2 regions of the Dehalobacter sp. DCM genome follow, and region 2 is predicted to be linked to the other one. Evidence: riboswitches for the same ligand, from Rfam matches in the RefSeq annotation. Region 2 holds a riboswitch; the other holds the start of a gene.

Region 1 (15,925 bases), 1.4 Mb from region 2:
CGAAAGCAGGGTCAGCATTTGCTTTGGGGCAGCATCAAGCGCCTTGGCATCACCGCTATAGACCTTCCATAATATGCCTAATACGAGGAACTCGAAACGCATCTCGTCAACAGCGAGTTCATGAACCAATCCGGATTGCTTCATATAATCGCGATAACCCAGAATATGCTTTGAGGCCAGGCCGTCAATTTCTGCTAATATTTCATCGGTAAAAGTCGCCACGTCCGTGTAAAATTGGTCCGAGTCAGCATCTTCTCCCCTTAGCGAATAAGTTATTACATACACAAGTCTTTCCCCCAGTAAACGCGTTCTGGCTCTTTTTCTACCTTTCCAATCATATAATAAGCATCATCTGTCTGTCTATCTGAAATTTTTATTCCCGGACTTAACCGAAAAGCGGGCGTTAGAGGTAAGATAAACACCGGCAATAACAAAAATCCCGCCGAGGAGCTGGTACGGTGTAACCGTTTCATTCAGCAGCAAAAAGGCAAAGATCAATGTGAAAATAGGCATAAAATTCATAAAAACCGAGGCTCGGCTCGGCCCAATTATGCTTACGCCTTTGCCCCAAAAGACCAGACCAAAAACCGCAACACAGATAACGTAGATGATTGCCACCACCAATCCCCAGGAGACGGTCTCCAGTGGATGAGCCTGGTATTGAACAATCCCGAACGGAAGAAAATAAACCGTTGCAATTAAAGAAGCATAGGTTGTTACATAGAGGGCCGAGCTTTGAACAGTCGGGTTTTTGGAATAGATCGTATAGAGTGCCCAGCATGTGGCTGCTAAAAACATTAAAATATCGCCAATATTAAAGGTCAGCGTTGTAATCAACGCCCATGACCCTTTGGTGATGACCCAGCCGACACCTAAAAATGATATCACGACACCCAAAATCTGAATGACACTCAGTTTTTCTTTTATAATGAACCGGGAAAGAATGATAATGATCATGGGCGTCGCCGCATTAATCAGCGAGCCATTAATAGCTGTCGTATAGGTTAGCCCCGTATATTGCAAAATATTGAACCCGAAAAGCATGAGTCCTAGAAAAATAAAGGTGAAAATCCCTTTGGCAGATAATAGTTTCCCCGTTGTCATTTTGAGAACAATAACTAAAATGATTGCTGATAGGACCATACGAATAGTCGCACCGGCTAAAGGGGACATTGCCTGTACGATATAGCGGGCGGCTACCCAATTGCCGCCCCAGAGCGCAACCGCGCCGATAAGCAGGACATAGGCCAACAAATTACTTTTACTTTTCAACTGAATCCACCTTTTCTCTGTCTATTTCACATATTGAATTTCAAAAACGATTGATTACGATTTATAATAACATAATACAATCTTATGTAGAATAGCCCGGATTAATTACCCAAAATACGCTGCCGCGGTGCCTTGAAGGATATAAGAGCTGAAAGTGGTATTGTGCAGGCGAACCGGCCCCAAATACGAATAATTGCTTACTTATTAAAAGAACGGTATACTAATGTATAATATGCCTAGATCACCGAATCGCCTTATCACCGTATTAAATAATGCTCTCTTTTACGTTTTCTATATTGCATTTTTAATATTAAGTTTTGTCCACTTGTTAACTTTGTACCTTTTGTTTAATTAAAATAAATAATTAAATAATAAATAATGGCGGTGAATATTTAACAATGGACCAATTTCTGACGGACTACTTCAAACGGATCAACTATACCGGCAGCACCGATGTTTCCAGTGAAACACTCTATGGCCTACATACCTGCCATACCCTCAATGTCCCTTTCGAGAATCTGGACGTCTATAACCAAAAACCAATTTTCCTGGACAAAGAATCGCTGTATAAGAAAATCGTCCACAATAAGCGAGGCGGTTACTGTTTTGAAATGAACGGATTATTTTCTTTCGTTCTGAAAGAACTTGGCTTTAAGGTCACGGACCTGCTGGCCAGAGTTCATTACGGCGATACCTTTGGACCGAAAGTGCATCAGGCGCTCCTGGTGGAAATCCAAGACGAGAAATGGCTTGTTGATGTGGGATTTGGGAGAGACGGTATTATTGCCCCGCTCCTGATCCAGGTTGGCATTGACCAGCAGCAATTTACTCAAACTTATCGTCTGCTTACCGATCCTGAATTTGGCTTTGTTCTTCAAATAAAGATTGGGGACAACTATTGCCCGATGTACGCCTTTAAGCCAGAAGCGTGTTATCCCGTTGACTTTATGGTATCCAGCCATTTTACGAGTACATCTCCCACTTCAATATTTGTCATAAAAATGTTTTGCACGAAGCCAACCCCGGAAGGAAGAATCACCTTAGTGGGTGATACATTGAAGGTGACAACAAACGGTCAGGTCTTCGAAAGCACGATTGAAAACGAAGCGGAATATCATCGGTTACTCAAAGAATACTTCGCACTGGATTCGGATAATGTGGATGTAAGTAAAATGTTCTTAGCTGAATGAATGGGTTAATTCAATACTGGGTAGCAATCATCGTATCGGGCGTAACAGGGATACGCTTAATAAAACATTGTCAAAAACCCAAGACCTAATATAACGTTTTTCTTAAATTATTTGTGCAATTTTCTTAAAAAGGGCTGTATGTCACAATGAACCGCTCCCCGTCAAGTAGACAATTAAAAAAATAAAACTCTGCTGCCAGTAGGTATAACCTGCTGGCAGTTTTATGCTGCTTGTAAATAACTTTCGTGTTTCTCCAAAGGTGTTAATACACCAAGATTCCTCTGTAATCGTTTGTTGTTATAGTAATCGATATATTCCTCAATCATTTCTACTACAGAGTCTCTGCTGGTAAATCTTTTTCCGTAATAGCGTTCTCGTTTAATAATCCCCCAAAAGCCTTCCATTGGGCCATTATCAATACATTTGGCTATTCTTGACATACTTTGGGTCATTCCAGCTGCTTCAAGCTTCGCATGAAATGCTCTGTTCGTATATTGGAATCCCCTGTCACTATGAAAGATTGGATGTGCGTCCGGATTAGCTTCAATGGCAGCATCAAATGTATCGAATACCAGCGCGTTATTATTAGAATCACGTATAATATATGAAACTATTCGTCTATCGTATAAATCTAATATTGCACTAAGATATAGTTTGTGCTTTATTATTCCAACGTAATACTTGAATTCTGTTACATCTGTAAGCCATTTTTCATTTGGAGCTCCAGAGGTGAATTCTCTATTTAGTATGTTTTCTGCTATATACTGTGGATTGGCTGCCTGTCGTGTACACCCATTGTTTGAATACTTAATGGTGGATTTTATATCTAACTTACGACAAATGCGTAAAACTCGCTTGTCATTCGCTTTTATATTATGATACCGCTCAAGATCATCCTTGATTCTTCTATACCCTTTATCTGGGCTTTCCTCATGAATTCTTTCAATCTCATCAGCGATACGAAGATTTTCTGCTTCGCTTTCAGGTATTTCTCTATGCAGCCACTTATAATATGCTGCTCGTGATACCTTTCCAAACTTACATAGGGTGCTGATCGGATAATTATGTTCTTGGTTTTCTTCTTTTATAGCCTGATATATAAATTCATGGCGAACCAGGCTTAGTCCCGCCTCCTCTCTATCCCCTCGAGTTTTTTTAAGAAAGATGCCTCCATTTCGGCCTGTTCTTTTTCTGCTCTTAAAATCTTATTTTCAGCTCTCAGCTTTTCTAATTCACTCATCTTATCCTGAGACTTTCGCTTCCCCCGATTGTCTCTTAATGCTTCAACCCCATAGACTTCATATTTAACAGTATAGTTACGCACCTGCTGATAGGATACTTGATGTTTTTCAGATGTTTCTGCGTAATTATGATCATGTGCAATGCAATACCGCACGATTTCAACGCGTTCATCGAAAGTGGTTTTTCTTCCTTTGGTCATGATGGTACTTCCTCCTGTTCCAGAAGACCTTAGTTCTTCATGACCATTATACTGTTTTATCCAGCGTTGTAACTTACCTTTTGATCGAATTCCATACTTTTTACAAATATCAGTTTGAGAGCCCAAACCAGCTAAATAATCTTCAACAGCTTGTATCTTAAGTACTTTTGTGTATTTTTTAGTTCCTTTCATTAAGAAAACATCGGCTCCCATGGACTCATAATTAAAAATCCATTGTTGAACAGATGCTAAACTTACATTAAGATCACGGGCAATCTGATTTTGGCTAGTTTTTCCATCTAGATACCGTAATACAGCAGTTAACTTCTCGTTGCTAGATATCTTTCTCTTTGACATAAAATATACTCCCCTCTAAGCAACAAGTTTTTATTATTTCACTTGTCTACCTAGAAGGGAGCATATCACAATACCGGTACTTGACTTTATACCGTATTTTAGTTATCTTTATTACGTAAAAATAAATAAAACTCTTAGGTGCCCATTTTGGGAGAATAGGGAAATCGGTACAATCCGATACGGACCCACCACTGTAAAGACGAGTCCCCGCTAATCCACTGGCGTGTGCTGGGAAGGAGCGTTAGGATGCTTGAGTCTGAGTCAGGAGACCTGCCTAAGAGGAGAAAGTCTTTCCGGGGTTTGGAAAGCGGCGGCGATGAAGGCAAAGTCCCGACCACAGTAACAGTGGCGGGACTTTATTATTTTAGCCCTATAAACATCATCAGTTAACGCCATAAGAATGCCCGAGACTGACTCTATAACCAAATACTTTTAATGGAGGTACTTTAATGAACGATCTTACGAAATTTCATGGCCTGCACAATCTAAAAACGGCAAACGAACAGGAATTAGAAAACGCCCTGCTCGAACTCACCAGTGGCATAACAGCCCTCGATACCGAGGCCATGGCCGCTATGCAGAACCGGGTGGACGCCAAAATCAAGCCCCTCGGGAGTTTAGGCGTCTTGGAAGACATAGCCCGTCAGCTGGCCGGTATCTACGGCACAGCAACACCAAAAATTAATAAGAAGGCTGTTCTTCTCATGGCCGGAGACCACGGTGTTACGGAAGAAGGCGTCAGTGCCGCACCCCAGGAAATCACCAAACAAATGTTCTACAGCTATCTTCGGGGTGGAGCAGGTATCAATGTTTTGGCTAATAGTGCCGGGGCGCAAGTGATCTGCACCGATATTGGGATTGCAACCTCTTTGGATCGACCTGAGCTGATGGCTTACCGAGTCAAGAACGGAACAAACAATATGGCCAAAGGGCCGGCGATGACACGTCAGGAAGCTATACAAGCACTTTTAACCGGCGCGAAAATTGCTTCTGAGGCGATAGCATCCGGCATTAACGTCTTGGCAACCGGAGAAGTCGGTATTGGCAATACAACCCCCAGCGCCGCACTCATTTCCGTATTTACAGGCCATTCCGTAGAAGATGTCACCGGCCGCGGCACTGGCTTGAAAGACGATGCCTTGATCAATAAGCAAAACGTCATCAAATGCGCCATAGAAATCAATCATTGTGATCCGGCTGCGCCAATCGATACCTTGGCTAAAATAGGCGGTTTAGAAATTGCCGCTCTTGTCGGTGCGATCCTCGAAGCAGCTTACCAGCGTGTACCTATCGTTTTGGACGGAATCATCTCTTCAGCGGCCGCTTTGACTGCCACCAAGCTGGCTCCCCTCTCGACATCCTATATGATCGCATCGCATAGTTCCGAGGAACTCGGCCAACATCTGGCTCTGCATCAACTTGGGCTCAGACCGCGTCTTGATATGCATATGCGGCTCGGAGAAGGAACCGGAGCCGCTCTGATGTTCCCCATTATTGAAACCGCCCTTAAGGTTGCTGATGAGATGGCCACATTTGCGGAAGCAGCCGTGACCACCGGTGACTTCTAAACAATACCTTTAAGTAGAAAAACACGATTGTTTCTTTATCGCTTGTTATGCGTAATCCCTTGAATTAATGTGAAATGGGTAAGTGTTGGTTCCTTCTAACCGGAGCCCGCTTACCCATTTCTCGAGGTGTACTGCAATAGAGTACGTCCTCCTTTCAGCTATAACCCCTCATCTTTCGTTGAATATCTCTAATCCAACTTCAGATTCATCGGTGTTTCCTCCATAGGCTATTCCTATCGGATATGGCATATGGAAGGATTTCGCAATGGGAGTCTTTAATTCCTGCTTATCTAAATCGTCTTCTTTTGAAGGAGTGGATGTCTGAAATCGTCTTTTGATTCTCGGAATCCGTTTGGACCTCCTTAAACCAATTCACCACACTAGCCTTTAGGCTGCTCAGAGAACAACACATACCCTTCATCGATAAACTATTTTGCATCAGCAGGTCACCAAGAGCCATTGCTCCGATTCTATGGGGCAACCCTCTTACTCAGGCGAATCCTTTTCGGAGTGTATCACCAGCGTACTATAGATCGAATATTCTGTCAATAGTCTTTTCGCCCGATTTACTGCTACAATTTGACCGGATATCTTAAATTATTCTGGCAAGTGTATAGAAAACCCATGAACATCATGTTAAAATTAATTCATATTTGCCCATTACAGCAGGATTTTTTTTAAGACAAGGCGGAAGATTGATACATACCGAGCGTAAGGCGAATAACGTCCACGGATGGACTAATACCGCGGTCACCATGGATGGAGAAGGAGCGGTAAGACAACGCAGTATTAAAAGAAATCTGACGTCAGGATAAATAGGATTTAGGGTTAACATGGTACTGCATGAAAAGGAAATTAATGTTTTCTTTCACATGATTCGATATATATAGTAGTAAATTTATACACAAAGGTGAAATGACAATGGACATATTTTTAATTATCGGCTTAGTGCTCGGTTGTCTCACGGTCATCGTCGGTATGATTGTCAAAGGAGCCAATATTGCAGTATTGTTAAATCCTGCGGCTGCCATTATCATCATCATCGGAACCATTGCTGCGGTTATGAATTCCTATCCCCGTAGTGAATTTTTAAATGTCCCGAGAGTACTGGGGGCGGCCTTTCGTGAAAAGCAGCAGCAAGATCCTGTTAAGCTAATCGAAATGATCACGGAATTAGCTCAGTCAGCACGAAGAGACGGCCTTTTATCACTGGAACAAACGATTGAAAGTATTGAAGATCGCTTTTTACAAAAAGGCTTGACTCTTGTTGTCGATGGACTGGAACAAGACTATATCCGCGAAATTATGGAAACGGAAATCGATAATATGGAAGAACGCCATAAGGCGAATGCCGCGATATTCTCTACGGCAGGCGGCACTGCTCCTACCCTTGGTGTTCTTGGTGCTGTCGTCGGTTTGATTGGTGCCATGGGTTTTTTAGATGATACAGAAAAATTAGCCCATATGATTGCCGCTGCTTTCGTTGCGACACTTTTTGGAATTTTTCTGGGTTATGTTGTTTGCCATCCGATAGCGACACGACTGAAACGAAAATCGCAAATCGAGACCCGCAATATGTATTTGATCCTGGAAGGTGTTATTGCCCTGCAGGCCGGTGAAAATCCAAGCAGCATAAAAATGCGGCTTACCGGCATGCTCGATCCGAAGTCCAGAAAGAAAATCGAGGATAACGAAAAAGCAAAACAAGGCAGTGCGGAATAACTATGGCGAAAAAGAAGAAACACGACGAAGAACATATGGATGAGACCTGGCTTCTTCCCTATTCTGACTTGCTGACACTCATGTTGGCTCTATTTATCGCGATGTTCGCCATCAGCCAAGTTGATAAAGCAAAAGCGCAGGCGCTGGCCGAAGCTTTTCAAGGCATTTTTAACGGCCAAGCGAGCCTTATGGAAAGTGAAGGCAGTTCGGTGATTGAGCAAGGAGATCCTGCCCCTACGGATGTAAAGGTCATCGAGCAAGATATGATGCAGGAGCTCAAAGAAAAGCTTGAAAAGGAAATCAGCCAGAGCGGCTACCAGGATAAAGTGAAAGTCCACCTCGATAAGGAAGGACTGGAGATCGTCATTCAGGACGTGATGTTATTTAATTCCGGAGATGCTCAAGTACTTGACAATGTTTCCAGATTACTCTTGGAAATAGCCAAACTGTTAAATACCACCGATAACTACATCAAGATCGTGGGGCATACGGATGACCGCCCGATCCACAATTCCCAATTCCGATCGAATTGGGATCTTAGTGTTATTCGCGCCATCAATGTTATGAATTATTTAGTAGTTCAAGGCCAAGTTAAGCCCGAACGGTTTACTGTACAAGGATACGGGCAATATTCCCCTGCTGCCGATAATCTGACCGAAGAAGGCCGGGCTAAAAATAGACGCGTGGAGATATTTTTGATCCGAAAGTATCCGATAACAGATAGTAATCCGATAACAGATAATGATAATACGAGTTCCAGCGAACCGGTAACCAATAGTTAAGGCAAGGCAGCTGATTAATGCTTTTTCGGTTTAATACCTGGCTTTGCCTTCCCCTTAAGATAATAGTCTTTTGAAGGCACACCGGCTGAAATTGGCTGATGTGCTTTTTTATTGTCTGAATTGAGTTCTTCGAAATTACGAATATATTTATGCGTTATATTCGGGTTACTCGTTTTACGGGATTGAATTTCAAATTGCTTTAGTGACGCGATCAGCGGTGTTAACTTGAGATGCCCGTAATTGCGGGTATCAAAGTCCGGATAACGCCTATTCAGCTTAATCCCGACCTCACCAAGAAAGGCCCAGCCATCTTCATCAGAGCTTTCCGTCACAATGGTCCGGATCGCATCGATAAGTTCTTCAATGCTGGCCATACCCTCTTGTGGTGTTCCGCGGCCATTGATCACTTTTTCTTCTTGTACTTCATAGGGTGCGGCGGGAACAGCCAATACTTCCAGGTACTTGAATTTTTCACACGCCGCGATAAAGGGCTGGGGTGTCTTTTTCTCTCCCATACCGACAACATACATACCGGCTTCACGCAAACGCGAAGCTAAACGGGTAAAATCACTGTCACTGGAAACAATGCAAAACCCGTCGACGCTTTTGGAGTAAAGAATATCCATAGCATCGATAATCAATGCGGAATCCGTCGCATTTTTTCCACTGGTATAGCTATATTGCTGAATCGGAGAAATTGAATAATTGAGCAGGACTGTTTTCCAGGAAGTCAGATTCGGCTTGGTCCAATCACCATAGATCCTTTTATAGGTCGGCGTCCCATGGTTGGCGATTTCATCAAAAATATACTTGATATATTTCTCAGACACATTATCGGCGTCGATCAGCACTGCAATTTTTTTATCATTTTCCATCAGTTTAATTCCCCATCTCTTTATTTCCTTTACTGCCTATCTATTATACCATAAATTTACCAGAAAAATCGAAAGTATATCATACGCTGAAACGGGACGGGGGGACAAAGGGGACGGGGGACAAAGGGGACGTAGACCTTTGTCTCCTAAAAAGGGGACAAAGGTCTACGTCCCCTTTGTCCCCCGTCAACTCATCCGTCAGTGTATTGAAGCTATACTTAGGGGATTGTTACCCCATCCCAAATCGGCAGAGCTGCAAAGATAATCAATGCCCGGAGGGTGAAACCACCCACAAGAACAGCGATGTCCGTTACTTTTACCAGATAGGTATGATGAATGGCTTCCGTTGTCTGCTTGGCTGTGCGGCGATGCTGGATCAGGAATACAACCAGTGGGAAAACAAGACCGAGGGCTATGAAATAACCCCAGAACGCCAGCGCGTAAACACCGGAAATGAGGAACTCAGCCGAGTCTTGGCCAACGGACCCATTCCCACCTGTAGCCATCAGCGTAATGAAAACCACGACGACAATGAGTTCCAGGACCATCAGAACAATATGAAAGAATCCTTCCTTACGGTGGCCAGTCTTCCCTTTCTCGACACGGGCAGCAATCAAGGATGTCAGTGAGAGTCCGGTGGACAATGCTGAAAGTACAAAGAGGACAGGCATGAGCCACGTGTTCCATAAAGGTACCGCACCAATCACGGCGAGCAGCATACCGGTGTAAGTTCCTGTCGCTAAAGCCAAGATGGCTCCTGCCCAGGAAAGGATTTTAGGAGCAGATATCTTACGGAATACACAAAATCCTTTGATCAGTCCGACGACAATGAAGAGCGCCAGGATATAAACACCCCAGGTCATCACCGAGTTCAGATTAAACAAGAGTCGAACCAGCAACCACGGTTTAGATAACCCCTGACCTAAATCGAAAACAAGCAGGACTGTGCCAATTGCCACAATCGGTGCGGCAAGATAATATCCGGCTCGCTGGAGATTCGAGTTGGCTCCCAGCCAGCCTCTCTCGGCTGCAAAGGACGTGAGATAGGCTCCGGCTCCAAGTCCGCCTAAAAATAGATAGATAACGATCATCCAATGCCAATGCATTTCCATCAGCTAATAACCTCCTTCATTCGCATTGATTCCTTATGGTTTTGGGATAATCACCAGATTGGGTTTGGTTAAATCCGGATTAGGCAAACCCTTCACTTGGGATACCCCACCCTCAGTCTTACGCAGTTCGCTCATTTTTCCGTAATGTAACGCATCTACCGGACAGGCTTGGACGCACGCCGGCATTTCACCTTTATCCTGTCGTTCATAGCAAAAATGGCATTTACTGATTCGGCCTGTTTCCTCGCTGAAGCGCGGTGCATGATAAGGACAGGCATACATGCAATACTTACAGCCAACACAAATCTCACGATTATGAATAACGACCCCGTCTTTTTCCCGTTTTGTATAGGCGCCAACCGGGCAGACCGTCAGACATGCCGGGTTATCACAATGATTGCAGCTCATGGATAAATAGGCTTCACTGCTCTTGCGCGCCAATACCTTTCGCCATTCCACTCCGGGTTCCCATTTATTTAGATCTTTACAGGCTGCCTGACAGCGTCGGCAGCTGACACATTTGTTTTGATCATGGAGGAATCCGATTTGTTCCGGATTTTTAGGCAATGTTGTTTCTGCCTGCGCCGGAATCCGGGTGAACAAGCCTGAACCAACCACGGCAGCTGTCGCCGTCGCCATAGCGCCTATTTTTAATGCCTTTCTCCGGCTGATTGTTCGATGTTTGAATTTATCCATCGTGTTGTCCCCTTTCTTATTTTTTCCGTTTATCCAGTATGACCGCTCCGCTAATACAAACGAAGGCTAACCCCAAACCGCCGCCAAGTAGTCCTGTATTAGCTTCTCGTTTTACCGGTTCATATGGAAGCGGTGTATAGGCAGGCGTATGGACAATAACAGATGCACCCGATTCGGCGTCAGTGGCTTCACCGCCTTGGGGAGCACCGCTTGCCGTATCCGGCGTGGATACGGTTGTTTCCGCAATAGCGCTTGCCTCCGGATTTGGCGAATCCACCGTCGCTTGCAGACTGAACGGTGTGTATATCAGCAGTCCGATGGTGAGTAGACTAAGATAAATTAGTTTCTTCATAGTTTCCCTCTCCTCTCTTTGGGATAGATCAACAATTGATTCATTTCTTTTGATGCAATTTTATTTTTATCTATTTCTTTATTTTTGGAGTTGGTAGGAGTCATTGGTGATTTCAAAGTTATCGGACGTTATGCCGGATGAACCATAGACTTTTTTATCATCTGTAATGAATATGGCTTCTGTTTCCGGTAGTTTTTCAATCATGGCCATACCTTCTTCCAGGCCCAACATATAAATCGTTGTCGATAAGGCATCCCCATCAATGGAATTGCGAGTCACAATGGAAACGCTGACCAGGGAATTATCCTCGGGATAACCAGTAAACGGGTTTAATAAATGGTGATAATGCTTGCCTTCGGCTATAAAATAACGTTCATACGTTCCTGACGAAACTAATGTCTGATGGTTCAGGCTGATGATCCCGATATAATCTCCGCGCGGTTTATACGGGTCCTGCACTCCGATCCGCCAGGCACTGCCGTCGGGTTTCGTGTTCAGGGTCAAGACATTGCCGCCCAAATTGATTATGGCATGCCGGATGCCTGCTTCGGTTAATATTCGGCCCGCTTCATCGCCAGCGTAGCCTTTGGCTATCGCTCCCAGATCGACGATCATGCCACGCTTAGCCAGTTTGGCGGTAAGTGTCTCTTTATTCAATAGCAGATACTGTGAACTGATCTGTGGCAATCGACTGTCTATAGCGGCTTGCTCAGGCACGACGGTTTGTTCCGGCGTAATGTCCCAAAGCTTAACTAAGGGTCCGATCGTCACATCAAACTTGCCGCCGGATAAATCTGCGTAATATTTTGCTTTCTCCATTACATAGAAAGTATCCGGACTCAGTTGGACATAAGAGTCTCCGGCGGCGGTGTTCAGCTTGATGATCTCACTTTCAACAGTATCTTTATTAATTGTCATTCTGTTTTCGATCTCAGCGATGCGGGCAAAGACCTTCTCAAAAATTGCCGGGTCTTTAACTTCATCATATATCGTAATTTTACAGACCGTACCCATCAGAAATTGTGTTTCTGACGTAGGCTCCTGCTCCTGCTTATTGATTGACTGTGCTGAACACCCGGTTAATAAAACAAGCAGTGAGAGAAGCACGATGAAAAATGTCCTGTAAACTGTTTTTGAGCACATCATGTGACAATGCCTTTCTAGCAAAAATGAATAATAAAGGGGGCAGCCGATATACACTGCCCCTCTTCTGCCCTGGATGGCATCATTGCCAATCCCTTACGTGTCGCGAAGCCGCGATGGCTAAGAGCGACGACTATATCCGTTAATGTTACTTTTACTCACTGTTTGGTTAATTACTGTTGGATAGATTCTTTATCATTTGCAATTATTTAGCGTTGGCTAAAGCTTCCTGAGCCAAGGTGAAAAATTCACTGACATGGATGGAAACGCCTGCGATATCATCGGTATGACCTTCTGCATCTTTATAGTTGATTTTAGAAGGATCCTGGGTACTGAGGAGATAGGCTTCTGCTTTCTGAGCTTGAACATGCCAGTCAGCTTGAGCGCCGCCATTCTTCACCATGGGATATCCGCCCGATTTGGAAAGAGCATCTTTATCCGGATCATCTTCCTTTTCTGCAATCGCGTCCCAATCCGCACCAACAATAGTACCGTTAACAACAACGATATTGACGGCAGTTTTGAAACCTTTTTCAAAAGCTTTATCTTGGGCATAGTAGATACCGTCTTTATACGCACCTTTAGCTACCGGTGTACCTGCTAATGCTTTCTGGGCCAGTTCAAAGAATCCGTTGACATGAATGGATACACCGGCAATATCGTCGGTATGTCCTTCATTATCTTTGTAAGCAATCTTTGTTGGATCCTGAGTTTCGATGAGATAAGCGGTTGTCTTACTCGCTTGCTCATGCCACTCGGCTTGGGCACCGCCGTTAGCAACCATCGGGTATTGACCGTCTTTGGAAAGTGTCAATTTGTCTTTGCCACCATTAATAGTGAAGGCATTCCATTCGGCAGAAACAATCTTACCTTTTTTGACTTCTAATTTGACAAAGTACTCATACCCTTTTTCATACCCGTCACCCTGTGCGTAATAGATTCCGTCTTTGTACTTGCCCTGCTGTGCAGAACCGCAAGCTGCCAGTGAAAAAATTAACAGCATACTGAATACAATAATTGCAGCTTTTTTAACCATTATTCTTCCCCCATTCCCTATTTGTGTATTCTTTCACACACATTCGTGTATACAGTGTAACATGGGGGAAAATAGATGAGTATTCTGACTTATGTCCCTGCGACTAGGTACATTTGTCCTTAATGCCAATGATTATTCAATCCATTACTCATTCAGGTTTTTCTTTCTGATCCAATAGCTTGCTGCTTCGGTACGGTTGGTCACATTCAGCTTCCGAAAGATGGTGCTGATGTAATTGCGAACTGTTTTTTCTGAAATGAGTAGAAGTCTGGCAATTTCCTTGTTTGATTTGCCTATGCTGACCATGTCCATAATTTGTGTTTCCTTGGTACTTAAGACAGTTTCTTTGGGTATGTTTTTTTCTGGTGGTAAAATAATTTGCTGCAGAATACTTTCAGTGACTGAGGAATCAAGAATGGAATTCCCTTCATAGACTTTTATAATGGATTGGATTAATTCTTCACTTTTAATGTTTTTCAAAAGATAGCCTGATGCTCCGGCTTTGAGCGTCTCTATAATGATATGGTCTTGCGAATACGCGGTTAGAATAATGATCTTAATCGACGGGTATCGACTTTTAATCGTCTGACACCCCGTAATACCGTCGCTGTCAGGCAACTTAAAGTCAAGCAAGAGAACATCGGGGCGTTGTTCTGCCAGGATCTCCATTGTTTCCCGAAGGTCTTTGGCCTCACCAATGATCTGTATATGCTCATCTGAACCTAAAATTAGTTTTAGGCCGTCACGGACAATGCTGTGGTCATCCACGATCATAACGCGAATTTTATTTTTTTCCATTTTTTAATTCCTTCCATGGTATTTCAACCTCAAGCAGCGTGCCTGTCATTGTCCTTTCGATCGTAAACGTGCCTCCGATCTGCTCCGCTCTATCCTGCATACCGCGTAATCCAAAGTGACTGTTGGGATCTTGATTTTTAAGATGAAAGCCAATGCCATTATCAGTCACCGTAAGATAGATATGATCCTGCCGCGATTCTATCAATACGTCAGCTTCAGTGGCACCCGCGTGTTTCATGACATTGGTCAGGGCTTCCTGAATAATATAATAAATCTGGGTAGCATAAATAGGCGGCAGATATCCGGAGGTATAGGGTGATATGCGGCAGGATATGGTGATGCGTACCTTTTGATCCGGATTCAGCTTTGATGCTAGTTTGTCCAGGCTTTCTTTTAAATTGTTTAAAGAAATCATGTCATGCGCATCTTCCGAGATGAAACTGCGGATCTTGTCAATACTGCTGTTAAGATCGCGTTTTATCTCCTCAAGCAGCTTGTCGCACTGTTCATCCGATTTATGTCCGGATAGATACTCCACTTTTAACCCGGCAGCGAACAACTCCTGAATAATGCCGTCATGAATCTCAATTCCCAGTTTTGATCGCTCTTCAGCGGCAATACGCAGTTTTTCCAAGCGGTCGATTTTCTCTTCCTGTTCCCAAGTAAATGTATCAATCACTTTAACCAGCAGTAATAAAATGACAAATCCGACCAATGCTTTGATAATTAATGGCGCCAAAGAAAAGGAAGCCCCCAGCAGATCTTTATTAATGACATTCGCAGGAAAAAAGTCGGCCTTTGAGACTAAAAGACCCTCGATGAAACCGTAGATGACAAAAACCCAGGCCAGATTCTTATAGGGGCTGGATATTTTCTCTGATTTCGTCTTTTTAATGTAAGCGGCATTGATATATAAGGCCACCGCAGAAATCATACAACTTAAAAATCCAAGGATATAGCGCAGAGCAAAGACAGTATAAATGGGATGATAGATATGATACGCCGCACCGAATCGTATGATCAACCCCGAATAACCAATCAGACAAATAACCAGGAGTATAACGGGTAGTTTAAGTACGAATCGTCTGTCTTTTTCTCTCATTGGCAACAGACTAAGTCCAAAATAAAGCAGAAATGTAAATGAAATAGCTTTAATAACACTATTTGTATTATAAACCGGCACGTAATAGTGCGGATGGCAAATCTCTAACCGAATAATCATGGAGAGCCATTCACCGACGCCGTGAAATATACCAAATAAGCCCAGATACTTAATCGACTTGACGATAGACAGGTTAATGATGCGAGAGTCTCTTTGCACGATGGCAAATAGACCCATTGTGATCATGGCAAAACCGTATATAAGATAAAGGAGAAATTCAGCCAGTGTCAATATAAATCACACCTTTGCCTTAATACTCTGTAACACCTAATCCCTTACATTATCGCAAATACTAGTACAACGTTCGCTAAATCAATAAGTAAATCTGTAAAAAAATAATAGTGTCTGGGGTTGGTCTGGTTGCCACAGTTCCGCTTTCGGCAGATTGCGCCCTCCATGGCTTTGCCGCTCCTGCACCC
Region 2 (15,925 bases):
ACCCTCATTTTCAAGATCGCGAATCGTTACCTTCCCGAAATTCATGGGTAAATGTCGGATCATAGAGTTTGGAACGGTCGTAGACATCCCCCAAAAACCATCCTACGAGAATCAACGCGGTCTTGGTGATCTGATTGTCGCGGGCTGTTTGGGCCAAGGTCCCTACCGTACAATGGAAATGTTTCTCGTCGGGCCATGTGGCCTTATAGACGATGGCCGTCGGTGTGTCAGCTGTATAACCGCCTGCGATCAGCTTAGCACTTAAATTATCCAGCATCCCGGTACTGAGAAAAATCGCCATGGTGGCCTGATGGGATGCCAATAGCGCAATATCTTCTTTCGGTGGTACCGGAGTTCTGCCTTCCATCCGGGTGATGATCACAGTCTGACTGATGTCCGGTAAGGTATATTCTTTCTTTAGGGAGGCAGCTGCACCGAAAAAAGAGCTGACTCCGGGAACCACTTCGTAAGGAATTTTTTCTTCATCGAGCAGATCCATTTGTTCACGGATCGCACCGTAAATGCTCGGATCACCGGTATGCAGGCGAACCACTTTTTTTCCAGCCCGTTCGGCAGGAACCATCACTGCGATCACGTCTTCCAACGTCATTTTCGCACTGTCGTAAATGACACATTCTTTTTTTGTAACGCTCAAATGTTCCGGATTAACCAATGAACCGGCATAGATGACAACATCGGCCTGTTCTAAGAGCGTTCTGCCGCGCACGGTAATCAAATCAACTGCTCCCGGACCGGCTCCAACAAAATAAATCATTTGGTGATCTCCTTTTCTTTGACAATGATCGTCGAAAAATAGCTTGCTTTCCCCTTGGCATTTCGGATATCATGATACACTCTCTCCGTGGGCATACCGCAGCATTCTACCATCTGGGTATCCTCAACCAGGTCTCTGCTGAGCAATTCTTCCTTCACGTTGCTGAATTCTTTGCCGGATTTCATTAGGACCTTGGTCCCGCCCCAACTCAGATAATCGAAGGATCCCTCATAGGATGCCGGAATAATGTGCAGCGGCTGCGCTCCCTCGCAAAGGGGGGTGTTGAGCCGGGCGGCAACTGCGCAGAAAGAGGGGACTCCCGGTATCAGCCGGGCATCATAACCCGCATCCAGTACTCGGTTGTGCAAATAAATATATGTCGAGTAGATTGACGGGTCCCCGAGGGTCAGAAACGCCACCGACCTGTTCTGTTTGAGCTGGTCCATGATGAGCTCAGCCGCTTTTTGATGGCTTTGTGCCAGTATTTGAGCATCCCGGGTCATCGGCATATAGAGTTCGAGTATTTCTTTTTGGGAAAGATCAACGGCCTGCTTAGCGATATTCCAGGCGGTCATTTCTTTTTCATCGGTACGCGGAACAGCAATCAGGTCTGCTTCTTTGATGATCCGTATCGCCTTCAGCGTCATTAGTTCAAAGTCCCCAGGCCCAACGCCTATTCCATATAATGCTGCGTTCATGCTGTTTCCATCCTTTTAAGCTTATTTATGATTTCATCTGCTTCCGGAGTTTTGCCCAAGATGCCCTGTTCGTTAGTGTACAAGATCACACCGGCTTTCACTTTGTTTTGCAGACGGTAATGTACATAGTCATTGATTTTTAACATAATCGACGCGAATACATCGTTGCGGAGGCCATAGCGGTCCAAAACGGCAACCGCTTCCGGTGCTGTCAGACAACGCATGATCTCCTGAACGATCTCCCGCGAAGCACCGTGAAGGGCTGCATGAACGGCGATAACCTCCATCCGGCAGTCCGCATAGCGAGAATGGGTATTCATGATACCGGCAGCCAGCTTAACCAGTTTTCCGGCATGTCCGATCAAAAGCAGGCTGTCAAAGCCCAATTCCACGGTAAAATCGAGCATTTCACCAATATAGTTACTGCACTGGACCAAGGTATTCTGTAATCCTAATGTCCCGCGGGCAAATGTTTCCCCGTAGTTTCCCGGGCACACCAACAGATGGCGGCAGCCCTTTTCCTTTTGCTGGTTCATCTCAAGCCGAACCGTATCGATCAACGCTTTCTCGCTCATGGGTTCAACCATGCCGGAAGTCCCCAAAATCGAAATCCCGCCGACGATACCCAAACGGGGATTGAAAGTTTTCCTGGCAACCGCTTCCCCTTCCGGAACAGAAATCGTAATAGTGAGACCACCCTCATAGCCCAGCGCGTTGCAGACTTTCTCTGCTTCCGCGATGATCATACTTCGGGGAACCGGATTGATTGCTGCTTCTCCTACTGGGCAGGCCAGTCCGGGCTTTGTGACCCGGCCAACTCCCGTGCCGCCGTCGACGCGAATAGCCTGCTCTTGCGCTTTGGCAACCGTAGCGAAAATGAGGATCCCGTCGGTCACATCCGGATCATCGCCGCTGTTTTTTTTGACGGCACAGGTCACCTGATGATCATCCCGCTGTATTTCCAGTACTTTCATCGTGGTGACGATGCCTTTCGGTGTAGCAATGGCTATTTCCGTACACAGTTCGCCGCTCAGCAGCATCACAGTTCCGGCTTTGGCTGCTGCCGCCGCGCAGGATCCTGTCGTGAAGCCGCAGCGCAGTTTTTTATTTTGTTTGAGGACATAAAGTTCTGCCTGGTCCATAAGTACTTATTTCCTTAGTTTAAATTTATTTCTATGTAAAGCTCAATTAACTTTATTTGAAGTATATCGAAATCTCCAGAAGATATCCGATTTATTGGAAGCCGTAAATTGATATTCCGGATTTCTTCTTGTCATCCGTGACATAAGTGAAGCGCCAACTCTCCATATGGACTAAGCCGATAGTTTGCAATAAACAAGGTACTGCGAATTATGAATGATCTTTGTTCGGCCCAGTTGTTCATCCGTGAACAGAAAAAAAATCTCTCAACTCGTTATGTTGAGAGGTTATATTCGAAGGAAATACCTTTTGAAATACCACACACCTCTCTATCGCTCGTAGAGTATAACGGTGAGATCAAACAGGCAGGTCTTCTGGCTCCAGTATCATCATTCTCCAGACCTTCCCAGTTTCCCAGTGGCATTCCTGAAGAACTCCTCTATTACAGCGGCGTGACCGCGCGGGCTTTAACCCGACTTTCCTTTTCACTAAATGATGCTGCCTGCATCATTCAACACCTGTTCTACACGTATTCAATTATCCATTAAGTTGGATTCAATCGTTTTTGGATATAATCCAGACTCATTATAGCGCCCTTTTATAATGGAATCAACTATTATTTTCGACAATATTATTCTCTAAATATCATTGTCTACTATCACTCGCGGCACTCTTTTGGTCAAGCCGCAGGTGATCTCATAACTGATAGTCCCGCAACGGCCCGCAATTTCATCGGCTGTAATTCGATCTTCCCCGCAATCGCCGATTAAGATCGCTTCGTCCCCTTCGTCTACCCCGCGAATATCGGTCACATCCACCATCGTTTGGTCCATACAGATCCTGCCGATGATCGCCGCCCGTTTCCCTTTGATCAGGACCTCACCGTTATTGGACAATGACCGCCGCCAACCGTCAGCATAGCCGATCGGGAGCGTCGCCACTTGCGTCGGACGTTCCGCAACAAAGGTCCTGCCATATCCGACACTCTCCCCTTTGCGGATTGTTTTCAATTGAGATATACGCGTCTTCAATGAAAGTACCGGTTCAAATCCTGCTTCCTGGCCGGTATGCGTCATCGGCAAAAGTCCATATAAAATAATCCCCGGACGGCAAAGTTCAAAATGACTTTCAGGCACTTGGATGATCGCTGCAGAATTAGCCGCATGGCGGATCGGAATAGTAATTCCGGCAGCACGTAACTGATCACGAAGGGTATTAAATAGCGTTAGCTGTTTGGAGACATAGGTCAGATCGGTGCCATCAGCAGTAGCGAGATGCGTATAGATTCCTTCCAAAAAAAGACCGGGAAGCCCGGCAATCTTTTGAATCGCTTCAAACGCATTATCCCGAAACCCGATCCTGCCCATCCCTGTATCCACTTTGATATGCAGCCTGGCTGTTTTATGCAACTTCTCGGCCGCAGCCGATAGGGCCTCAGCCTGGCGCAGTTGAAATACCTCCGGGATAATATCATCTCTGACCATGATCTCCGAATACTCCGGGAGCGTCGGTCCGATGACCATGATGGCAATATCCGGAAATTCCTTCCGCAATTCCAGTGCTTCATCTAATATCGCAACGCCAAAACGAGTTACCCCTTCTTCTCTTAAAGCGCGGACTACCGCTATGGCACCGTGTCCGTAGGCATCTGCCTTGACAATGGGCATCACATCACTTTTGGTGAAACTTTTTACCCTTCTGAAATTTCGTTTCAATGCGCCTAAATCAATTTCTGCCCAAACCGGACGAAAAAATTCCATTTTATTCTCCTCATGTGTTCTGTCCATATATTAATTTTTTTGCTCTTCAATTTCTCTGCGAACCTTGGGCAAATACTCCGTTACTTCCGATGCGGTATAGCCAGATAACCCATATTGCTCTTTCAAGGAATCCGCTGCTTTACCATGAAGGTATACTCCCATACACGCTGCACCAAGTGGCGGCACGCCTTGGGCAGTCCAGGATAGGATACTGCCAGTCAGGACATCCCCGGTACCGCCTGTACCCAAGCCAGTATTCCCGGTCATATTAAGGAATACTCTCCCGTCAGGTGATGCCACAATGGTACCCGCCCCCTTAAGAACGATGATAGCTCCCCACTCAACAGCTTTAGCCATCGCAATCTTAAGGCGGTCGTCCTGTACTTCCGCTGGTGTCATACCGCATAAGCGTGCCATTTCACCCGGATGCGGCGTTAAAATGAGATTGCCCTTACCTTTCCTGGCACTTAAGAGTTCCGGTTCCTTCGCCATCAGGTTTAACGCATCGGCATCGAGTATGACTGGAATATTTGTCTCTACAAGTATATTTTTTATAACTGCAAGAAATGACTCCGTTTGCTTAAGTCCCGGTCCAACAGCACAAGCATCTGCATCCGTCAGCCGCTCTTTGATATTTAGCCAGGCATTGGCTGAGAGCATTTCATAGTCCGGCGCCGGCCAAACGGTTGCTTCGATTACACCCAGATCAACTGTTTCCGCGATTGCTTCCGGTGTTACGATCTGAAGCAGTCCGATACCGCAGCGTAGAGCAGAACGCCCGGCTAACATGACGGCGCCGCTCATCCCCAATGATCCGCCGATCAATATCCCCTTGCCATGTGTCCCTTTGTGCCCTAATGGATGCCGAATCGGGATGAGCGGTTTGATAACTTCATCCGTTAAAAGGTAGGCAAATATTTTTTCCTCGCTGATGACAATTTCCGGTATAGAAATCGGATCCGTCACCAGCCTTCCTGTATAAATCAGGCCTTCTCCCAGAAAATGCCCCAGCTTTGGCAGCCCAAACGTAACAGTGACATCCCCTTTTACCGCAATATTATGTACTTTTCCGGTATCCGTTTCTAACCCGCTGGGGATATCAATGCAAACAACAGGAAGATCTGTTTTATTCAAATCTTCAATGAAACCCTGGATAAATTCAGGAATAGCCCCTTTAAAACCGGTGCCATAGAGTGCGTCAACAGCCACATTCGATTGCATCAGTGCCAGTTTGAACAAACGAAGCTGTTTTTCATCATCAACCGGGATAATCTTTTCACCCATTTTTTGATATAAATCATAGTTTAACCTGGCATCCCCTTGCAGTTCGGTGGGGACAGCAAAGAGAAAAACAGTTACTTCCATCCCTAAAATGCGGAGGTGCCTGGCGACAGCCAGACCGTCACCGCCGTTGTTTCCTTTACCGACAAGTATGACGGCCTTTTGTCCGCGCAGACATTTTCCGCCAACTTCCAGAAGGGATTTTATTTCCCGAACCACAGCCAGAGCAGCATTTTCCATGAGAATTGATCCCGGGATGCCGAAGTCATTAATGGCATGGGAATCAATATTGCGCATTTGTCCGGCACTTACAATACGCATCTTATAGCCCTCCTCGGAAAATTATATTTCTTATTGAATATACTTTTATTATTATAGCGTACTGCGTCAAATGAAAAAAGCGTTTATACCAAAATGGCCGACGCAATTGCCATCTCCTTGGTATGAGAAAGGCTGAGACGCACTATGCCGGCCCCTCTTGCTCGGGCTATGATACACGCTCTGTCACTAAGTACAACATAGGGTTCTCCTGTTGTGTTCTGGAATATTTCAATATCATGCCAGGAAACACCGCTAAGTCCAATCCCCAAAGCCTTTAAAACCGCTTCTTTACCGGCAAATCGAGCCGCTAAAGAAGCGATGTTTTTATTCTCGAGCAGAGCCAGTTCTTTTTCCGTAAATAGACGAGCGGCTAATCTGGGGTGTCGTCTGTATGCTTGCTCAAACCGTGAAATTTCAATTATATCAATTCCAGGATACACGCTGATCCTCATTTCTAAACATTATTCCTAATGAAGGCAACTTTTCTATCCATTCGCATCATTATCCATTAATGCCATATTATTATCCGTCAGCGTCATGATGTCATCGGACCTGTTGACAGGACTATCCGGCTTGATGATTTCCGAATAGGGAAGCCGCATGGTTACGGTCGTACCTTCTCCAAGTTTACTTTCAAACGTTAAACCGTATTCTTCGCCGTACATTCCCTTGAGCCGGGCATGAACATTGGCAAGTCCTACGCCGTTGCCGGAACCGACACCGGGTAGAAGAACATCTTTTAATCGTTCTTCTTCGATACCCATACCATTATCTATCACTTTCACCATCAGTTCGGAGTTTCCATCGTCCTTTTCCATTTTTGTTACGTTGATGGTTACGATACCATTCGGTGTAAGCATGGGGGTAATACCATGTTTCACCGCATTTTCCACTAACGGTTGGATGCTTAATCGGGGGACTTCTGCGTTCATAAGATCCCTCGGAATCTCATGCTTTATTTTCAGTTTTTTCCCAAAACGCGCTTTTTCCAAGACAAAATAATTATTTACGAACTCCATTTCTTCCAACAGCGAGATTTGAGTACCCCTGGACTTTAATGCCTTCCGGAAGAATTCTGCCAGATGGATCAGCAGCCTCCGGGCACGATTGGGATTCGTCCGACTGGTGGCAATAATCGTATTAAGCACATTAAAAAAGAAATGCGGATTAATCTGTGCCTGCAGGGCATCGAGACGAGCTTCCATGGCCAAATTCGCCTGATGGTCCAACTCGGCGATTTCCACCTGGAGGCTTAAGATCTGACCCATTCCAATGGCTAAGCGAGCGATATCCGGCGATATTGCTCCACCTTTTGTCTCATAGAGTTTAAACGTCCCGACAACATTGCCGCGGCAAACCAAAGGGACAATGATTGCTGCTGCTAACGGGCAATCACAACTCCCGAACATGGGGCAGTTTAATCCGGCTTGTGTCTCTACTATTTTATACTTAGCCGTCCGTATGACTTCCCGTGTGGCTTCAGTCAGGATTTTATCCCCAGGATGGTGCATCTCACAGCCGGCCCCAAGATACGCCAGCTGTTTTTCACAGTCAGTGATCGAGACGGCCGCGACCTGTGAAATATCCTGTATGATCCTTGCGATTTCTGCTGCGTTTTGTTCATTTAACCCACCGCGCATATAAGGCAGTGTCTCATGTGCTATTTTCACGCTCAATGCTTCACGCTGCATCGTATTTTGGGGTGCTGCTTTTTTCTCCATTCTCTTTTTTTCCCAGTAGTAATAACAGGCATCCAAGATCATAAAGGCAGCAAGAAGGTAAGCATTTTCCAGATAAATACCGAGTATTATTTCTAAAATAAAAACCAGCAAGAGTACAGTATCTTTATTCCTATTCCAAATGGTAATCATCTTTACTTTGGCTTTACTTGTTTTCAAAACGTTTTCTGTCATAATCGTTTCTTCACGCCCTTTTTAAGTAAGGTCTGGATTTTCTTTCTTCCTTCCTCTGAATTTAGAACGAGAAGTAAAATATCACCTGCGTCTAAAAGGAAGTCCGCACCGGGCGAAAAGTTCTCGACACCGTTACGAACGACACCGACAACCGTTGCGCCAGTCTTTTCTCTTACCTTTAGCTCGGTCAATGTTGAACCTACCGCTGCTGAATCCTGCGGAATCTCTATTTCCTGAACATCATTCCAGCGCGTAATAAATCGATCGGCATACGTAGAAACCTTTTGTAAAAGGGTGTCAATCTGTTTATCAATTTCTTTTCGTTTATCCATCAAACTTTTTAACTCATCCATAAATGCTTGGATCTCATTTTTTTGGTCAAAGGATTTTAGAAATTTTTCAGCTTCCGTACGTGAAACCACAACGATACCGCTGCCCTGTTTGACCTCAACGACACCTTCGCTTTGCAGGATTGCTATGGCTCTGCGGATGGTTTCAGGAGAAACATTGAATCTTCCGGCTAACGTCGATCTTCCATGAATCTTATCGCCCTCATGATACTCCCCAAGAACGACAGCATGTGCAATTTCATAGGCGATTTCCTGATACCTTGCCTGTTCCAATTTAAACCCCTTACTTTCGCGTACGTAATAAATCTTTACTTTTCCTGTTGTTACAATTCTACCCCAGGGGAATAGGGATGACAATGGTTTTTTAGGCATTATACCCTACTTTTGACACAGATAACCTATTTGCCGGTTAAATACTGTCATCTAAGATGATTTACACGATTTTAGCCGGATTATTCGTAATCATTCACACTATTTCTATTAAAATGCGCAAATTATGCAATTATTTCCCCCTTGCATCTGACAACTTTAAATGTTATGATTGGTTGGCAGTAAATATTTTACTTATATCTGCTTTTTTCTTTATACGGTGTTGGAATTCCTGATTGATGAGGAGGGGATATTATGGCGATTGCTTTATATCGAAATGATCATGAATCCCGTTCATTTGCTTTGAAACGAGCCGCTGAGCTAAGACATCATGCCCAACCCTATCTTAAAAAGGCTGCCATCATTCCTACTGGATTTAATATATCGGAGTTGTACCATTCTCAAAGAGACAGAATTTGCCATTTCTTTAATGCCTCTCTGGAAGATTGGAATGATTGGCGCTGGCAGATGGCCCATAGAATTACTGACGCCAGCATTCTAAGCGCTATTTTCCCAATGACTAAAGAGAAAATTATGGAGATTACCCAAGTTGGTCGTGTTTACCGTTGGGCAATTTCCCCCTATTACTTAAGCCTAATGGATTTTAGCAACCCGCGTGACCCTATTGCCATGCAAGGGTTACCAAGCATAGACGAACTGCAGGATAAGTATGGCGAGACAGATCCTATGGGTGAAGTTTTGAATTCACCTGCCGCCTGCATTACCCGACGTTATCCTGATCGATTGATTATTAACGTGACCAATATGTGCGGGATGTACTGTCGTCATTGCCAGCGCCGCCGAAATATTGGAGAAACAGATGAACATAAATCAACCCAGGAACTTGTAGAAGCCCTCAATTATATTCGTATGAATCCCGAGATCAGGGATGTCCTGGTAACCGGGGGAGACGCACTCCTATTAAGTGATGATGTACTGGATTGGCTCCTTTCGGAACTACACGCCATCCCTCATGTCGAAATTAAGCGTATAGGTACCCGGGTACCGGTAACGTTACCCATGCGCATTACCGATAATCTGATCAAGATTCTAGCCAAGTATCCACCTATTTATTTGAATACACAATTCAACCATCCCAAGGAAGTGACTCCTGCGGCAAAGTTAGCGGCTGACAAACTGATTTCCGCCGGTGTTATTCTTGGCAATCAGGCCGTGCTCTTAAAAGGAATCAATACAGACCCCCATGTCATGAAAAAATTGAACCAGGAGCTGTTAAAGATCCGGGTTCGTCCCTACTATATTTTCCATGCTAAAAACGTAAAAGGCACCCGCCATTTTATCCCTTCCATTCAGCAAGGACTTGCGGTTATGGAAGCTCTCCGGGGGTTTACATCCGGTCTTGCGGTTCCGACGTATATCATAAATGCTCCAAAAGGCGGCGGTAAAACTCCGCTTCTTCCACAGTATCTGTTGTCCCTTGATGAACATAGGGCTGTATTAAAGACTTGGGAAGGGAAAATTGTGTACTATGAAAATCATTGTACCGACGATGAACCGTAAGCAATTTTCGTTGCGGATCATAAACCCATCAAACCGTTTTTCGGATACGCGGCTTTTGTTATAACACTAGGGAATACAGTTAATCCCTTGCTGGCTGTTGCGCCGTTCCATTTCCTGATCGATCCCGTTCAAAACTTCCCATTTACGTCGTGTCCATTCGGGAGCAATGACATCGTTAAGTGGTCCATCCCCCATCAACCGGTGAACGATCATTTCCGGGGGGAGAATCTCGAGGATATCTGTAACCAGACGGATGTATTCATCCATGGACAAAAGCTTAAGTCCTCCTTGTACGTACAATTCGGCAAGTTTTGTCCCGCGAAGAACATGCAGTGAATGAATTTTAACACCCTGAATAGGCAGCTTGGCAAGCGTAAGAGCCGTCTGCAGCATGTCTTCTCTGGTCTCTATTGGAATTCCCATAATCATATGGGCACATACGCGGATATTCCGTTGCTTGAGTTTTTGAACCCCTTCCAGGAAACATCGAAAGTCATGTCCCCGGTTCATCCAGGCAAGAGTCTGGTCATGTGCTGATTGCAGTCCAAGCTCCACCCATAGATATGTTTCTCTGTTCAATTTTTCCAGTACATTAAGAATTCCCTCATTCAGGCAGTCCGGCCTTGTCGATACGGATATTCCAACAACATGTTCAACTGCCAGGGCTTCTCTGTATATTTTTTCGAGATAGTCCACTGGACCGTAGGTCGCAGAAAATGATTGAAAATAGGCAATATATTTTGCTCTGGGCCATTTTTTGACTGTCCTAGCCCGGACTTGGTCAAACTGCTCCTTAATGGATAAACCTCTTTGCCCTGCAAAATCACCGGATCCCATTTCGCTGCAAAAGATGCAGCCACCGCTGCCCAATGTCCCATCCCGATTTGGACAGCTCAATCCAGCATCAAGAGATACTTTAATAACCTTTTCACCAAAAACCTCGCGTAAGTGTTCATTAAGGGTATGATACCTTTTATGCATAATGACTTCCTTTATTAACCAAGAATCGGTAAAATGCCAACGTCCAATCAGTTACCAAATCCACCCGGGTTTGCTTTGTGCCACTTCCAGGCGCTAGCTATGATTTCATCTAATTCGTGATAGTGCGGCGTCCATCCAAGCAAGGTCCTTGCTTTTTCCGATGATGCCACAAGGACTGCGGGATCGCCGGGACGCCTGGCTACGATGCTGGCCGGGATAGCATGACCTGTTATGGCTCGTGCTTTTTTTACGACCTCGAATACAGAAAAACCTTTCCCGTTCCCGAGATTATAAACGTCGCTTTCCTCAGTATTCTTAAGTCTTTGAAGTGCTAAGCGATGCGCTTGGGCTAAATCCATGACATGGATATAATCACGAATACACGTTCCGTCCGGTGTCGGGTAATCGTTGCCATAAATCGCTATTTCTCCGCGCTGACCCAAGGCAGCCTGCAGAATGATTGGAATCAGATGACTTTCCGGATGGTGATCTTCACCGATAGTACCGTACGGATGCGCACCGGCTGCATTAAAATAGCGCAACGCAATGTATTTGATGCCATAAGCCCGGTCACAGTAATGCAGCATCTTTTCTATAGCCAGCTTCGTTTCACCGTACGGATTGGTAGGAAGTGTCCGATCGGTTTCTTTAATTGGAATATTGACCGGTTCACCATATACAGCAGCTGTTGATGAAAAAACAATCTTTTTAACATGATGCTTATTCATTTGGGTTAACAAACGCTGCGCCGTAATGACATTATTATCATAGTATTTCAAAGGATCTGCCACGCTTTCACCGACCAGAGAATCTGCTGCGAAATGGACGACGGCATCGATCCGGTTTTCACTAAAAATACGATCTGTTACTTGAGGGTCACGGATATCCCCATGATAAAAAACAACATTGTTTATGGCTTGACGGTGTCCTTTTTGAAGATTATCTAAAACGATAACATCTTCACCATGGGCAGTAAGTTCTGAGACGGTATGGCTGCCGATATATCCGGCGCCGCCTGTAACCAGGATAGCCATGTTTTTCTCCTTTACACCATGTTATTTGTTTCATTATATTTCCATTTGATTATAGCCTAAAACTTCATAAAATCTCCTTTAAGGCACAGGCAAGTCCCTTAATCGCCGCTTCCATTTCTTCCTCAGGCAGAGAATTGAACCCAAAAAGAAAAATGTTTTCCGGAGCTTTTTGCTGGTTCTGCCAGTAGACTTTTGTGCCGTAAATGCCAAATCCCCTTAGTCTCATTTTATTTATCAAATCTTCCTGATTCATACATCCCATTATTTGGATTAATACATGCGAACCCGCTGGCGTCGGATAAATTTTAACGCTGTCTGCAAGCTGCTCCTGCATTACTTTTTTGAATATCTCGTATTTTCTCCGATGCAGCTGAGAGAGTTTTCGTACGTGTCTTTCCAGGTGCCCATCCCTGATGAAATAAGCTAATGCCGTTTGATGATAAGTTGGAAGTGACGAATTGTAATATTTGTATTTTTCTTGATAAACCGCCATGAGATTGTATGGCAGTACAAAATATGCACACCGTATCGAAGGAGAGAGAACCTTTGACAGGGTGCTCAAATAAATAACATTCTGCCCGCTGCTCAAAGACCCAATAGACGGAAGCGGTTTTTCTCCATACAGAAATTCATTATCATAATCGTTTTCAATAATATAGGCCTGATTCTTTTTTGCCCATTCGAGAATCTGCAGACGTTTTGTTAAAGATGTCGTGACTCCGGTGGGAAATTGATGGGAAGGCGTTAAATAAAGCAATTGGCATTTTGAGTTTTCTAAGGCATCCATATCAATACCGGAATCGGTAAGGGGGAGCATTTTGATTGAAAACCGTTTATTTGTAAAGATTTTTTGCATACCAATAAAGCTGGGGTCTTCTACGCCTATGGTGTGTATTTCCTCGGGCAATAATTCCAGTATAATATCCATCGCAAATTGTGTGCCGGCAGAGATAACAAGTTGATCTAAAGTGCATTTTACACCCCGGCTGGTGTTCACATAATTGCACAGACTTTCTCTTAATTTTACATTTCCTTTGTTGCATTCATATGCGATATCCATGGCGTAGGATTCCTCGAGCATCGCGTCCAGCGTATACTTTCGCCACTTTGTCCAAGGGAAAAAGCTTGATTCAAAGCTCGCATAATTAAAATCATATTTCAGCTGGGCAGACTGCTCCGAGGCTGCACCTTCTGAACTATTTCCCGATTTTACTATTTTCTCCGGTACTGTACCGGCTAACGCCCTTGAAATCTCTAGTGTTTCCACGTTTTCCACATAATACCCGCTGCCTTGGACTGATCGAATATAGCCTTCATCCAGCAATTGCAGATAGGCCTTGCTTACTGTGTTATTACTGATTTGCAGTTCCTCTGCCAAAACCCGAATCGGCTTAAGAGCATCGTTTTCTTTCAGATCTCCTTGTAGAATACTCTGCCGCAAGGCTTCGTATAATTGTTCATACAAAGATCGGCCGTTGTTATTAAGAATAAGCACAAAAATCCCTCTCTCACGATTGACACATACAAAGCTATTATAATCATTATAAAATAACTGTCTCAGCAAAACAATTGTTGAAAATTGCTATGGTCAACAGCATTTCTAATATGTGTTCCGGTTATTTTTATGCTCAATAATAAAATGTTTATTCACTTATTGGATATCACGAGAATAACGCCTGTTTCATTTTTCTTCCCGCCCTGCAGTACACACAAGTTTTCCCCGAAGACATGCAATTATCGCAGTCGATTTCAGCAACATTTTGCTTGCTGCTTGTAACTGCGAAAAATCCGGCATAGCTTTTAAGGGGGTACATAAAACCACCGCTGAGCAATTTCATATTTATTTTGTCTGCGTCAAGTATGGAAAAAATCTTCTCGACCAGAGAAATTTCCATTCCGAAATATCCCGGTCCAAAATTCCCTGATACGAATTTATCGTGGTTGCAGCTTAGCCCCTGGAGATGGCGTCTTAAGATTTCCTGTCCGGCGTCCACATAGGCATTCTGCCAAATATCATAGTAGACACTATTTAAGCCGCTGGCACCGCTCAAATCCACCTCGCCGGCAGTCAGCAGGTAGACGTAAACCCGCTCAATCTCCCCCGCCGGAATTTGGGCCAATGCCTGGCAGAAAAACGCTTGTCCGTCCAGTATCATTTCAGTTCCGTCATAATACGGTTTTTCATATTCCGAGATTAAGACAGTAATCGCAATTTGATCATCCACATCATCCAAGCTTCGCAGTGATCGCTCAATGATTTTTGGAGAGACTGTTTTTCCCCTGTTATAACCGCACATATCCCGAAATGCTTTTTCGGCAAGATCCTTTCCCTGATTCTTATCTAAGCGAATCACGTGGTTTTTCATTGGCATCTTCTCCCTCTGTCCTCAGCACAGCGTTATTTGATCTTTAAACAAACACCATCCAGAAAAACATTGCTTTTCGCATAACGCTGAATTCCGTTTTGCTTTTCCCGATGCATGAGCAGCCGTTCCAACCCAAAGCCGATACCGACCCAAGAACAGGTCATATTCCATTGATCATCCAGCGGATGCGGCCCCATCGAAGTGGATGCCAACTCCAAGCCATCTTTGCTTACCACATCCAGTCCGATGCCATAAACGACCGAGTCCTCTTCCTGGAGGGAATAATCGTCGATTTGGGCAGTCTTTAAGACAAGCTCTGCCAAGCCCTTCAGCCGGTCGATTCTTTCGTCCTCGGGTGTTCCCCACTCGACGAGATTGAGCATGGTAAATTCTTTTAAATGGGAGTTGCCCTCCGATTCCTTGCGAAAACAGGACCCGATTTCAAAAATGCGCAGCGGCAGCTTCTGGCTGGTCATTATTTTGCGTGAGACTTCATAAAGATTCGGCGCAAGCATCGGACGCAGACAGGTTTTAGCATCGAGCCAAAATACCTGTTTATATAGCGGATTGTTCTGGTCAATTGTCATCTTTTCCATGGCTTTTGACGTGATGATGGTTGGGGTAGTCACTTGAGTAAATCCGTTGCGGCACAACGCGTCCGCCAATTCCTGCTGCAGGCGGCACAGCGCAGGTTTATGACTGACTCCAAGCAGCTGTCGCAAGTCTTCCTTGTTTTTCTCAGCTGCCGTCTTTTCAATTATTTTAAATGCCTGATCTCTTTCCATGGCCGTATTAAAATTCGAAGCTGCGGCTTCTCTTTTGACTCCCAGCTCCGTCAGCCTGTTTTTTTGCGTTTCCGTAAATTCCATGCTCAATATTATCACCTATCTTCTGTTATCCGTAAATACCGTCTGTGAGTATTTGGTCAGCTTCCACTCAGGAATTTTACACTTTTCGCAGGGATATTTACACCATCGATTGCGCAGCCACCGTGCGCTTCGGCTGTTTTTCGAATTCCAGACAACAAACGTCTCCCCGCAGTGCGTTGTCACAACCATGTTATTTCCTCTGTTTTCCAGTGTTTTAACCCCGTGCAGTGTTCCGGTGCGCGACGGCCAGAGTTTTACTTTGTCGATTAATCGAAAGAGACTTTGATTCTTGGATATGAATCGTATATTTTTTTGTTTTTGGGAATCCTTTTTTGCTTGTTCCATAAGTCAGCCCTCCAGCTGTTTCAGGCAATCAAAATACATGGTCATGATCCCCAGTTCTAGAGGATTATGAATAACCGTCGCTTTCTTTGTCGCCTCAGGCGTTACCCCGCAGGGCATACCTGGCGCCGCGATAATTGTCGTTGCCCTTACGTCCTTTCCCGTAATAAAATTCCCAGCCGGGCTGGCATCCACAATATAGGCA

What was found. Region 2 has a riboswitch for cobalamin ahead of cbiD (cobalt-precorrin-5B (C(1))-methyltransferase CbiD). Riboswitches for the same ligand answer to the same signal wherever they lie in the genome.
Region 1: linked by a shared signal. The riboswitch ahead of cobT (nicotinate-nucleotide--dimethylbenzimidazole phosphoribosyltransferase) and the one ahead of cbiD (cobalt-precorrin-5B (C(1))-methyltransferase CbiD) in region 2 are both predicted to bind cobalamin.

The regions. Positions count from the first base shown of each region.
Region 1 is NZ_CP092282.1:2,393,550-2,409,474, reverse strand. Features, by position in the region: gene LPY66_RS11100 (DUF116 domain-containing protein) at 1-285, opposite strand, end outside; gene LPY66_RS11095 (DMT family transporter) at 361-1,272, opposite strand; gene LPY66_RS11090 (arylamine N-acetyltransferase family protein) at 1,671-2,462, shown strand; gene LPY66_RS11085 (IS3 family transposase) at 2,684-3,562, opposite strand; gene LPY66_RS11080 (helix-turn-helix domain-containing protein) at 3,583-4,260, opposite strand; cobalamin riboswitch at 4,380-4,552, shown strand; gene cobT (nicotinate-nucleotide--dimethylbenzimidazole phosphoribosyltransferase) at 4,710-5,828, shown strand; gene motA (flagellar motor stator protein MotA) at 6,750-7,550, shown strand; gene LPY66_RS11065 (OmpA/MotB family protein) at 7,553-8,332, shown strand; gene LPY66_RS11060 (NYN domain-containing protein) at 8,347-9,207, opposite strand; gene nrfD (NrfD/PsrC family molybdoenzyme membrane anchor subunit) at 9,426-10,319, opposite strand; gene LPY66_RS11050 (4Fe-4S dicluster domain-containing protein) at 10,353-11,015, opposite strand; gene LPY66_RS11045 (hypothetical protein) at 11,032-11,367, opposite strand; gene LPY66_RS11040 (FAD:protein FMN transferase) at 11,446-12,534, opposite strand; gene LPY66_RS11035 (hypothetical protein) at 12,716-13,546, opposite strand; gene LPY66_RS11030 (response regulator transcription factor) at 13,691-14,344, opposite strand; gene LPY66_RS11025 (sensor histidine kinase) at 14,331-15,692, opposite strand.
Region 2 is NZ_CP092282.1:1,038,706-1,054,630, reverse strand. Features, by position in the region: gene cobM (precorrin-4 C(11)-methyltransferase) at 11-775, opposite strand; gene cobI (precorrin-2 C(20)-methyltransferase) at 772-1,473, opposite strand; gene cbiD (cobalt-precorrin-5B (C(1))-methyltransferase CbiD) at 1,470-2,615, opposite strand; cobalamin riboswitch at 2,961-3,150, opposite strand; gene alr (alanine racemase) at 3,252-4,373, opposite strand; gene LPY66_RS05110 (NAD(P)H-hydrate dehydratase) at 4,404-5,975, opposite strand; gene acpS (holo-ACP synthase) at 6,059-6,415, opposite strand; gene LPY66_RS05100 (sensor histidine kinase) at 6,461-7,846, opposite strand; gene LPY66_RS05095 (GntR family transcriptional regulator) at 7,885-8,511, opposite strand; gene eam (glutamate 2,3-aminomutase) at 8,863-10,128, shown strand; gene LPY66_RS05085 (TIGR01212 family radical SAM protein) at 10,195-11,109, opposite strand; gene galE (UDP-glucose 4-epimerase GalE) at 11,157-12,143, opposite strand; gene pdxR (MocR-like pyridoxine biosynthesis transcription factor PdxR) at 12,208-13,638, opposite strand; gene LPY66_RS05070 (vitamin B12 dependent methionine synthase) at 13,805-14,509, opposite strand; gene pylSc (pyrrolysine--tRNA(Pyl) ligase large subunit) at 14,542-15,378, opposite strand; gene pylSn (pyrrolysine--tRNA(Pyl) ligase small subunit) at 15,394-15,723, opposite strand; gene pylD (3-methylornithyl-N6-L-lysine dehydrogenase PylD) at 15,727-15,925, opposite strand, start outside.